DNA from 2 places in the Streptomyces sp. CA-181903 genome. Region 1 is predicted to be linked to the other one. Evidence: riboswitches for the same ligand, from Rfam matches in the RefSeq annotation. Region 1 holds a riboswitch; the other holds the start of a gene.
What was found. Region 1 has a riboswitch for S-adenosylmethionine ahead of ACQEVS_RS08760 (aminotransferase class V-fold PLP-dependent enzyme). Riboswitches for the same ligand answer to the same signal wherever they lie in the genome.

Region 2: another riboswitch for S-adenosylmethionine. It lies ahead of thrC (threonine synthase); the one in region 1 lies ahead of ACQEVS_RS08760 (aminotransferase class V-fold PLP-dependent enzyme).

What each region holds. Positions count from the first base shown of each region.
Region 1 covers NZ_JBNJLY010000001.1:2,008,221-2,013,547, reverse strand. The annotation lists gene qcrA (cytochrome bc1 complex Rieske iron-sulfur subunit) at 1-202, shown strand, start outside; gene qcrB (cytochrome bc1 complex cytochrome b subunit) at 199-1,839, shown strand; gene trpD (anthranilate phosphoribosyltransferase) at 2,003-3,070, shown strand; SAM riboswitch class IV at 3,365-3,482, shown strand; gene ACQEVS_RS08760 (aminotransferase class V-fold PLP-dependent enzyme) at 3,638-4,933, shown strand; gene ACQEVS_RS08755 (Lrp/AsnC family transcriptional regulator) at 5,157-5,327, opposite strand, start outside.
Region 2 covers NZ_JBNJLY010000001.1:4,386,912-4,392,238, reverse strand. The annotation lists gene thrC (threonine synthase) at 3-1,283, opposite strand; SAM riboswitch class I at 1,301-1,435, opposite strand; gene ACQEVS_RS19725 (glucosyl-3-phosphoglycerate synthase) at 1,600-2,547, shown strand; gene ACQEVS_RS19720 (alpha,alpha-trehalose-phosphate synthase (UDP-forming)) at 2,614-4,080, shown strand; gene ACQEVS_RS19715 (hypothetical protein) at 4,234-5,007, shown strand; gene otsB (trehalose-phosphatase) at 5,217-5,327, opposite strand, start outside.

The sequences.
Region 1 (5,327 bases):
CCTCTACGAGCAGCAGACCCACCACGTGCTCTGCCCGTGCCACCAGTCCACCTTCGACCTCTCCGACGGCGGTCGCGTGGTCTTCGGTCCGGCCGGGCACGCCCTTCCGCAGCTGCGGATCAAGGTCAATGACAAGGGCTACCTCGAGGCGATGGGCGACTTCGCCGAGCCCGTCGGTCCTGCCTTCTGGGAGCGCGGATGAGTACTGCAGACACCACGGCGGCCGGCAAGACCGGCCGCAAGGCACCCGCGGGTGAGCGGGTCGCCGACTGGGCCGACGGCCGGCTGGGCATCTACAGCCTGGCCAAGGTCAACATGCGGAAGATCTTCCCGGACCACTGGTCCTTCATGCTGGGCGAGGTCTGCCTCTACAGCTTCCTGATCATCATCCTCACGGGTGTGTATCTGACGCTGTTCTTCCACCCGAGCATGAACGAGGTCGTCTACCACGGCTCCTACGTCCCGCTCCAGGGACAGCGGATGTCCGAGGCGTTCTCCTCGACGATGCACATCAGCTTCGACGTCCGCGGTGGTCTGCTCATCCGGCAGATCCACCACTGGGCCGCGCTGATCTTCCTCGCCGGCATGTTCGTGCACATGATGCGCGTCTTCTTCACGGGCGCGTTCCGCAAGCCGCGTGAGATCAACTGGCTGTTCGGGTTCCTGCTGTTCTTCCTCGGCATGTTCACCGGCTTCACCGGTTACTCGCTGCCGGACGACCTGCTCTCCGGCACCGGTGTGCGCTTCGTGGACGGCGCGATCCTGTCCGTCCCGGTCATCGGCACCTACCTGTCGATGTTCGTGTTCGGCGGGGAGTTCCCCGGCGGGGACTTCGTGGCACGGTTCTACTCGGTCCACATCCTGCTGCTGCCGGGCATCATGCTCGGTCTCGTGGTGGCCCACCTGATCCTGGTCTTCTACCACAAGCACACCCAGTTCCCGGGTCCGGGCCGCACCGAGAAGAACGTCGTCGGCATGCCGCTGCTGCCCGTCTACATGGCCAAGGCGGGAGGCTTCTTCTTCCTCGTCTTCGGTGCCATCGCGGCCATCGCGGCGATCGCCACGATCAACCCCATCTGGGAGATCGGCCCCTACCGGCCGGACCAGGTGTCCACCGGCGCCCAGCCCGACTGGTACATGGGCTTCGCCGAGGGTCTGATCCGCGTCATGCCGGGCTGGGAGATCAACATCTGGGGCCACACCCTGGTCCTGGGCGTGTTCATCCCGCTGGTCATCTTCCCGCTGGTGCTCTTCGCCATCGCCTTCTGGCCGTTCCTGGAGGCATGGGCGACCGGCGACAAGCGGGAGCACCACCTGCTGGACCGTCCGCGCAACGCTCCGACGCGCACCGCCTTCGGTGTCGCCTGGATCGCCGCGTACTTCGTGATGCTGATCGGCGGTGGAAACGACCTCTGGGCCACGCACTTCCACCTGTCGCTCAACGCGATCACCTGGTTCGTCCGCATCGGGTTCTTCGCGGTCCCCGTGCTGTCGTTCATCGCCACCCGCCGGATCTGCATGGGTCTCCAGCGGCGCGACCGGGAGAAGGTCCTGCACGGCCGCGAGTCCGGCATCATCAAGCGCCTGCCGCACGGTGAGTTCGTGGAGGTCCACGAGCCCCTCACGCAGGAGCAGCTGCACACGCTCACCGCGCACGAGCAGCCGAAGCCGCTGGAGCTGGAGCCCGAGGTCGACAAGAACGGCGTCGCGCGCAAGGCGTCCATGGGCCAGAAGATGAAGGTCCGGCTCTCCAAGAGCATGTACGGGGAGGACAAGTTCGTCCCCAAGGCCACCGCGGAGGAGTACCAGGAGATCACGAGCGGCCACGGCCACCACTGATCCCCTGATCTCCGGATACGATCGCGACTGATCACAGCTGATCGCCACGGCAGGAGCCCCGTCCACCGCATGGACGGGGCTCTTCGCCGTCCCGGGACCTGGTTAGGCTGGGCACGTGCCCTGCGAGGACAGGGCCCCGTACCGACCACCAGGAGCGTGGACCATGAACGTTGCGACCCCGACAGGCGGCGACGGCACGGTGTCCCGGTCCTGGCCCGGCATCCTGGAGACACTGCTCGGCGGACGGGACCTGGCCGCGGACGACACCGCCTGGGCCATGGACCGCATCATGCGCGGGGCCGCCACCGACGCCCAGATCGCCGGCTTCGCCGTGGCCCTGCGCGCCAAGGGCGAGACGGTCGCCGAGATCTCCGGCCTGGTACGGGCCATGTACGCGCACGCCAACCTCATCGAGGTGCCCGGCCCCAGCGTGGACATCGTGGGTACGGGCGGCGACGGCGCCAAGACGGTGAACATCTCGACGATGTCGTCGATCGTCGTCGCGGGAACGGGCGTGAAGGTCGTCAAGCACGGCAACCGGGCCGCGTCCTCCGCGAGTGGGGCCTCCGACGTCCTGGAGAAGCTGGGCGTCAACCTGGACCTCTCCCCGGAGCGGGTGGTGGAGGTCGCCCGCGAGGCCGGCATCACCTTCTGCTTCGCCGTGAAGTTCCACCCCGCGCTGCGGCACGTCGCTGCCGCCCGCCGCGAACTCGGCGTCCGCACCACCTTCAACGTCCTCGGCCCGCTCACCAACCCGGCCCGCGTCCGCGCCCAGGCCACCGGCGTCGCCGACGCGCGGATGGCGCCCATCCTGGCCGGGGTGCTCGCCGAACGGGGCTCGTCCGCGCTGGTGTTCCGGGGCGACGACGGGCTGGACGAGCTGACGACCACGGCCACGTCGCGGGTGTGGGTCGTGCGGGACGGTGTGGTGCGGGAGGAGCACTTCGATCCGCGGGACGTGGGGATCGAGCTGGTGCCCGTGGAGGCGCTGCGCGGCGCGGACGCGTCGTACAACGCGGATGTGGCGCGGCGGGTGCTGGCGGGGGAGAGGGGGCCCGTGCGGGATGCGGTGCTGCTGAACTCGGCGGCGGCGCTGGTGGCGCTGGAGCCGTCCGACGAGCCGCTTGCGGTGCGGATCGCCGGGGGGATCGCGCGGGCGGCGGAGTCGATCGACAGCGGGGCGGCGGGGGCCGCTTTGGAGCGGTGGGTTCGGGTCAGTAACGGGGGGTGAGGGTGCCCCGGTCCCGCCCTTTCTCCGTTTCCTGGGGCTGCGCCCCAGACCCCGCTTGTCGCGGCTTCGCCGCTCGTCCTCAAACGCCGGACGGGCTGATTTCAGCGCGTTGGGGGTGCCCCCTTTGGGGGAGTTTGAGGACAACCGCGCGGAGCGCGGTTTCGGGGGTGCGGGGGCCGGCTCCCGCAGGAAACGGTGAAAGGGCGGGACCGGGGCACCACCCCCGGACATAAGCCGTCCGTATCACGGACCCCGCTTTCGCCGCCCTGATCCGCTATGCCATACTCGCCGCCAGGTCACGAGTGACAGCGACACAGGCCCCGGCCCGCTGTCCGGCAACCCTCCGTCCGTGGCGGGGTGCCCCGGGTGATGACCGGGCCGCAGGCAGCGAGGTCTGCGGCAAGCGCGGATCCCTCGCCAGGGATCCTGGTCGTCGAGGGAGTTCCTTCCGTGATCCAGCGAATGCGCTAGGGCCGAGAGCCCCTTCTCCGCGCCCGCACGTTCCCCTTCTCCTGCGCCGCCGTGCCGCCGCGCAGTGATCTGGCCTGCCTTCCACGGGAGTTCGTCATGTCCTCCACCGTTTCCGCCCCTGCTCCTGCCGTCGTCACCGGTCCCGCGCCGGCCCTGCCGCTGCCCGTCCTCGGCCGGGACGTCCGCGTTCCCGTCGCCGGCGGCGGCGAAGTCCCCTACGCCGCCCTCGACTACGCGGCGAGCGCGCCCGCCCTCCAGCGGGTGTGGGACGACGTCGCCGCCTACGCGCCGTACTACGGCAGCGTGCACCGGGGGGCCGGTTACCTCTCGCGGCTCTCCACCGAGCTGTTCGAGAACAGCCGGGCGACCGTCGCCGCGTTCCTCGGCTGCCGGGCGGACGACCAGGTGGTCTTCACCCGCTCGACCACCGACTCGCTCAACCTCCTGGCCGCGGCCCTGCCCGCCGGCACCCGGGTGTTCGTCTTCGAGACCGAGCACCACGCCGCCCTGCTGCCCTGGACCCGCCGCGCCGGCACCGGCGAGACGCCCGTCACCTGGCTGGACGCGCCGCGCAGCCCCGAGCAGGCCGTCGAGACGCTGGAACGGGCGCTGGCGGCGCGGGAGCCGTACGGTCCCGCGCTGGTGTGCGTGACGGGCGCGTCCAACGTGACCGGCGAGGTGTGGCCCGTCCGCGAACTCGCCGCCGCCGCGCACGCGCACGGCGCTCGTGTCGTCCTCGACGCGGCACAGCTCGCGCCGCACCGCGCGGTGGACATCGGCGAACTGGACGTCGACTGGGTCGCCTTCTCCGGCCACAAGCTGTACGCGCCTTTCGGCGCGGGGGTGTTGGCCGGGCGGGCGGACTGGCTGCGGGCGGCCGAGCCGTACCTCGCGGGGGGTGGTGCCACGCGCAGTGTGCGGCGGGAGGGCGACGGGGTGCAGCCGGTCGTGGAGTGGGACGAGGGGGTCGCGCGGCACGAGGCCGGGTCCCCGAACGTCATCGGCGCGCATGCCGTCGCCTCTGCTTGCCGGGCGCTGACCGAGGCGGGCTTCGAGCGGCTCGCCGCGCGGGAGGAGGCGCTGCTCGCACGGTTGCGCGCGGGGCTCGCGGCGGTACCGGGGGTTCGGGTCCTGTCCCTGTTCGGGGATGACGCGCCGCGGGTGGGGGTGGTGTCGTTCGTCGTCGACGGGTGGGAGAGTTCCGCGTTCGCCGCGGCTCTGTCCGGGGAGTACGGGATCGGGGTGCGGGATGGTCTTTTCTGCGCGCATCCCCTTGTGCGGGCGCTGCTCCCTGCGGGGGGCTCGGCCGTGCGTGTGAGCTTCGGCGTCGGGACGCCTGACGAGCACATCGAGCGGTTTGTGGGGGCGGTGGGGGAGTTGGCGGGGCGGTAGGCGCCTGCGGCGGGCTGTGCCCCGGTCCCGCCCCTTCGCCGATTCCTGGGGGCAAGCCCCCAGACCCCCTTGTCCTCAAACGCCGGACGGGCTGATTTCAGCCCGTCCGGCGTTTGAGGACAACCGCGCGGAGCGCGGTTTCAGGGGGTCCGGGGTGCTCCCCGGGAATCGGCGAAAGGGCGGGTCCGGGGCACCAGCCCGCCGCAGGCGCCCCGCGCAGCGCCTAGCTGTCGAGCCCGATCGCGAACGCCGCCTCCAGATCATGCTGCGAGTACGTGCGGAACGCGATGTGCGTCTCGGTCGACGCCACCCCGGGCACCTTGCTGATCCGCCCCGGAATGACCTCCGCGAGATCATCGTGCCGAGCCACCCGCACCATCGCGATGAGGTCGTA
Region 2 (5,327 bases), 2.4 Mb from region 1:
CTCTACCCCAGCCCCGCCTCCCGGAAAGCCCCCAGGCTCGGCCTGATCGTCACCGAAGGCCCCGCCGCCACCGCGTCCAGCGTCTTCAGCCCGTCCCCCGTGTTCAGCACCACGGTCGTCAGCGAGGGATCCAGCACCCCCGCCTTCAGCAGCTTTCGCGTGACGCCCACCGTCACGCCGCCCGCCGTCTCGGCGAAGATCCCCTCCGTGCGGGCGAGCAGCCGGATCGCGTCCACGATCTCCGGGTCCGTGACGTCCTCGACCGCGCCGCCCGTACACCGGGCGATGTCGAGCACGTACGGCCCGTCGGCCGGGTTGCCGATGGCCAGGGACTTCGCGATCGTGTCGGGCTTGACCGGGCGGACCACGTCCTGGCCGTCCTTGAAGGCGCGGGAGACCGGGGAGCAGCCCTCGGCCTGGGCGCCGAAGATGCGGTAGGGGCGGTCTTCCACCAGCCCGAGGGTGATCAGTTCCCGCAGCCCCTTGTCGATCTTCGTGAGCTGGGAGCCGGAGGCGATGGGAATGACGAGCTGGTCGGGCAGCCGCCACCCCAGCTGTTCGCAGATCTCGTAGGCGAGCGTCTTGGAGCCCTCGCCGTAGTACGGGCGGAGGTTGACGTTGACGAACCCCCAGCCCTCGCCCAGCGGGTCGCCGATGAGCTCGGAGCAGAAGCGGTTGACGTCGTCGTACGTGCCCTCGATGCCGACGAGGTCACCGCCGTAGACGGCGGCCATGACGACCTTGCCGGCCTCCAGGTCGTGCGGGATGAAGACGCAGGACCGGAGTCCGGCGCGGGCGGCCGCCGCGCCCACCGCGCCGGCCAGGTTGCCGGTCGACGAGCAGGACAGCGTGGTGAAGCCGAAGGCGCGCGCCGCCTCCACCGCGACCGCGACGACGCGGTCCTTGAAGGAGTGGGTGGGGTTGCCGGAGTCGTCCTTGACGTGCAGCTCACCCGTCACGCCCAGCTCACGCGCCAGGTTGTCGGCGCGGACGAGCTGGGTGAAGCCGGGCCGGAGGTTGGGCCGGGAGGCGACGTCGGCGGGGACGGGCAGCAGCGGCGCGTACCGCCAGATGTTCGCGGGTCCGGACTCGATGCGCCGCCGCAGGCCCTCCGGGTCGCCGAGCGGCAGCTCGTAGGCGACCTCCAGCGGGCCGAAGCAGGAGGCGCAGGCGAAGACCGGCCCGAGGGGGACGCGCTCGCCGCACTCGCGGCAGGACAGCGCGACGGCGGGACCAAAGGAAGCGGTGGCGGAAGTGACGCTTTCGACGGCTTGCACAGCCATGGAGGCGAGGCCCTTTCTCCTCATCTTCCCCGTGGCGAACCTCGCCACGAGACGGAATTGGCACCTTCCCCGCCGGGAGCCTCACTAGGAGACCGGCTGGAGGGTTGCCGGGGCTTCAACGGGCCGTGTCCCTCTGCCCCTCTGGATGAGCGGTATGGCACTGGGCGCGGCCCAGGCGTTTGTGCACGCGGCACCCCCGACATACGAGCGTGCTCCGCGTTGTTCAAGACTGTATCTGAAGGTGCGGCGCGGCGAGAGGGCCGTTTCGCACCGCGAGACAGATCACCACACCGTTCACAAGCGAGGAGTCGTTCACGTGCTGGAAGAGGTGGAGCGCTGGCTGTCCCGGCGGTCCTGGACCGCGGCAGACCGCCCGCTCGACCGGCTGCTCGCCGCGAAGCGCGCGTCGGGCACCACGGTCAGCGTCGTCCTGCCCGCGCTGAACGAGGAGGCCACGGTCGGCGACATCGCCGCGGCGATCCGCCGCGACCTCATGACGGACGAGGTGCCGCTCGTCGACGAGCTGGTGGTCCTCGACTCCGGCTCGACGGACGGCACGGCCCGGGTCGCCGCGGCGGCCGGGGCCCGGGTCGTGCACCGGGACGACGTGCTCCCCGGGCTGCCCACCGTCCCCGGCAAGGGCGAGGTGCTGTGGCGGTCCCTGCTGGTGACCTCCGGCGACGTCGTCTGCTTCGTCGACGCCGACCTGCGCGACTTCTCGTCCGCCTTCGTCTCCGGGATCGTCGGCCCGCTGCTGACCGACCCGGACGTCGCCTTCGTCAAGGCGATGTACGACCGTCCGCTGGGCGAGGCGGCGGGCCAGGGCGGCCGGGTGACGGAGCTGGTGGCCCGCCCGCTGCTCAATCTGCACTGGCCGCGGCTGGCCGGTTTCGTGCAGCCGCTGGGCGGCGAGTACGCGGCCCGGCGCTCGCTGCTGGAGCGGCTGCCGTTCCCCGTCGGCTACGGCGTGGAGCTCGGCCTGCTCGTCGACGCGCTGCACACGGTGGGCCTGGACGCGCTGGCCCAGGTCGACGTCGGGGTGCGCAAGCACCGCCACCAGGACGGACGGGCGCTGGGCCGGATGGCCGCCGCCATCTACCGCACCGCCCAGTCGCGGCTGGGCCGCGAACCGCTGGTGCGCCCGGAGCTGACCCAGTTCGAGCGCACGCCGGAGGGTTTCGTTCCGCGGACGTACCCGGTGGACACCGAGGAACGCCCGCCGATGACGCGGATCCCCGAGTACGCGCGGCACCGCGCGGCGTAGACGCGGGAACGGGCAAGAGGGGGAGGCGTACGTTTGAGCGGATGGCGGCGTGGCAAGGCTCGCGTCATGGTCGCTGAGCACGTGCAGAACGCCCCCATCGTCGTGGCCTCCAACCGCGGCCCGGTCTCCTACCGGGTCGCCGAGGACGGCTCCCTGACCTCCGGCCGGGGCGGCGGTGGCCTGGTCTCCGGGCTCAGCGCCATCGGTACGGACTCCGGCGCGGTGTGGGTCTGCGCCGCGCTCGGCGAGGGCGACCGGCTCGCCGCCCGCCGCGCGGGCCGCCGGCTCGACCCGGCCGACACCGGCGGGTACGGCGTACGGATGCTCGACGTCCCGGCCGAGACCTTCGCCGCCGCGTACAACGGCATCGCCAACTCGGTGCTGTGGTTCGTCCACCACCTGCTCTACCAGACGCCGCTGGAGCCCGTCTTCGACGCCGGGTTCCGCGAGCAGTGGGCCGCCTACGAGACGTACAACGCCGCCTTCGCGGACGCGCTCGCCGAGGAGGCCGCCGAGGGCGCGGTGGTGCTCGTGCAGGACTACCACCTGACGCTGGTCCCCGGCCTGCTCCGCGAGCGCCGCCCCGACCTGCGCATCGGTCACTTCTCCCACACCCCCTGGGCGCCGCCGGACTACTACCGGATGCTCCCCGACGACGTGGCCGCGCAGGTGCTGCGCGGCATCCTGGGCGGCGACCGCGCGGCGTTCCTCACCCGCCGCTGGGCCGACGCGTTCGCCGCCTGCTGCGCGGACGTCCTCGGCGCGGAGGTCGTCCGCGCGGACGACGGGACGGCGACGGCCGTGCGCCTCGACGGGCGGACGACCCTGCTCGGCGTCCACGGCCTCGGCGCGGACGCCGCCTTCCTGCGCGAGCGCGCCCACCGGCCGGACGTCGAGGAGCGGATGGCCGCGCTGCGCGAGCAGGTCGGGGCCGGCCGCCGGACGATCGTCCGCGTGGACCGCACCGAGCTGTCGAAGAACATCGTCCGCGGCCTGCACGCCTTCCGGCGGCTCCTGGAGGACCACCCGCAGTGGCACGAACGCGTCGTGCACATCGCGTTCGCGTACCCGTCCCGGCAGGACCTGACCGTCTACCGCGACTACACGGCGGAGGTCGAACGCGTCGCCGGGCGGATCAACGAGGACTTCGGGACGCCCGGCTGGCAGCCGGTCGCCCTGCACGTCAAGGACGACTTCGCGCGCTCCCTCGCGGCCTACCGGATGGCGGACGTCGCCCTGGTCAACCCGATCCGCGACGGGATGAACCTGGTCGCCAAGGAGGTGCCGGTCGTCTCCGACGACGGCTGCGCGCTGGTCCTCTCGCGGGAGGCGGGGGCCGCGGCGGAGCTGGGCGCGGACGCGATCGTCGTCAACCCGTACGACGTCGAAGCCACCGCCCGCGCCCTGCACGAGGCGCTGCTGATGGACCCGGGGCAGCGCGCGGACCGGTCGAAGCGGCTGGCCGCGGCGGCGACGGCGCTGCCGCCGGCGCGCTGGTTCGTCGAACAGCTGGACGCGCTGCGGGCGTTGTAGCGCGGGACGGCTGGGGGGCGGGCCCGGCGGCCAGGGGACGGAACCGGAGGTCAGGGGACGGGAGGGGCGTCGGGGCGTGTGGCGGGCTGCCGTGCGCGCCGGTGCGCTTCGGTCGCCCGACTGACGGGCGGTGCGGACGGGTAGTCATGGGGCATGTCGATCGCACCTCGTTGGGCGGCCGTTGCCGCCACGGCCGCCGTCCTCGCCGTGACCACCGCCGGTTGTTCGTCGGATTCCGGTGACGGGAAGTCGGACGCCAAGGCAGACAAGGGGGCCTCGGCCACCGGTACGGCCTCGCCCACCGGGCCCGACGCGGCCAAGGGGCCGTCCTCGTCCGCCGGATCCGGCGCGGATTCCGGCGACGGGTCGGTACCGGTCGGGCCGGGCCCCCAGTCCTCGTACACCGTGCAGAAGCAGCCCGCTCCCGGCACGTGCACCTACCGCTATACGACGGCCAAGGAGCCGCTGCCCGACCCCAAGTGCACCCCCGGGGCGACCAACCCCAAGGTCACCCCGGACACGCTGAAGACCACGATCTGCCGCGGCGGTTACACCAAGGGCATCAGGCCGCCCGTGAACATCACGAACCGCGAGAAGACCGCCAACGCCGCTTCCTACGGCTACAAGAAGTCGCTGCACGACGCCGAGTACGACCACCTCATCAGCCTCCAGCTCGGCGGCGACCCCAACGACCCGCGCAACCTGTGGGTCGAGCCGCCCTCCCCCGGCCACAAGGACGGGGCGGGCCCCAACAACCCCAAGGACGTCGTCGAGACGAAGCTGAAGAACGCGATCTGCTCGGGCAAGGCGGACCTGCGCAAGGCGCAGCAGGCCATCGCCCGGGACTGGACGACCGCGCTGGCGGCGGTCGGCGTCAAGGACGACGCGAAGGGGCGCCGGGAGGGGGCCGACGCGGACGGCGAGTGAGCGGGGCGGGGCGCGGGCGGGGACAGGGGCGGAGGGCAGGGGTGCAAGGGGACGAGACGGAGGCGTAACGGGACGGGAAGCGGTCGGGAAGGAGACGGGTAAGGGCGGTTACGGGGAGAGCCGGCGGACGCGTCAGCCTTTCGAAGCCCCGCCCGTCACCGCATCACCCGCCACTCAGCACCCCGTCACCGTGTCATCGCCTCACTCCGTCACTCCGTCACCCCGTCCGCCAACGCCTCCAGCAGCCCCACCACGCCCTTCGGACCGTCCACCACCAAGTCCGCCCGGTCGGCCAGTTCGGTGACCTCCGCGCTGCCGCT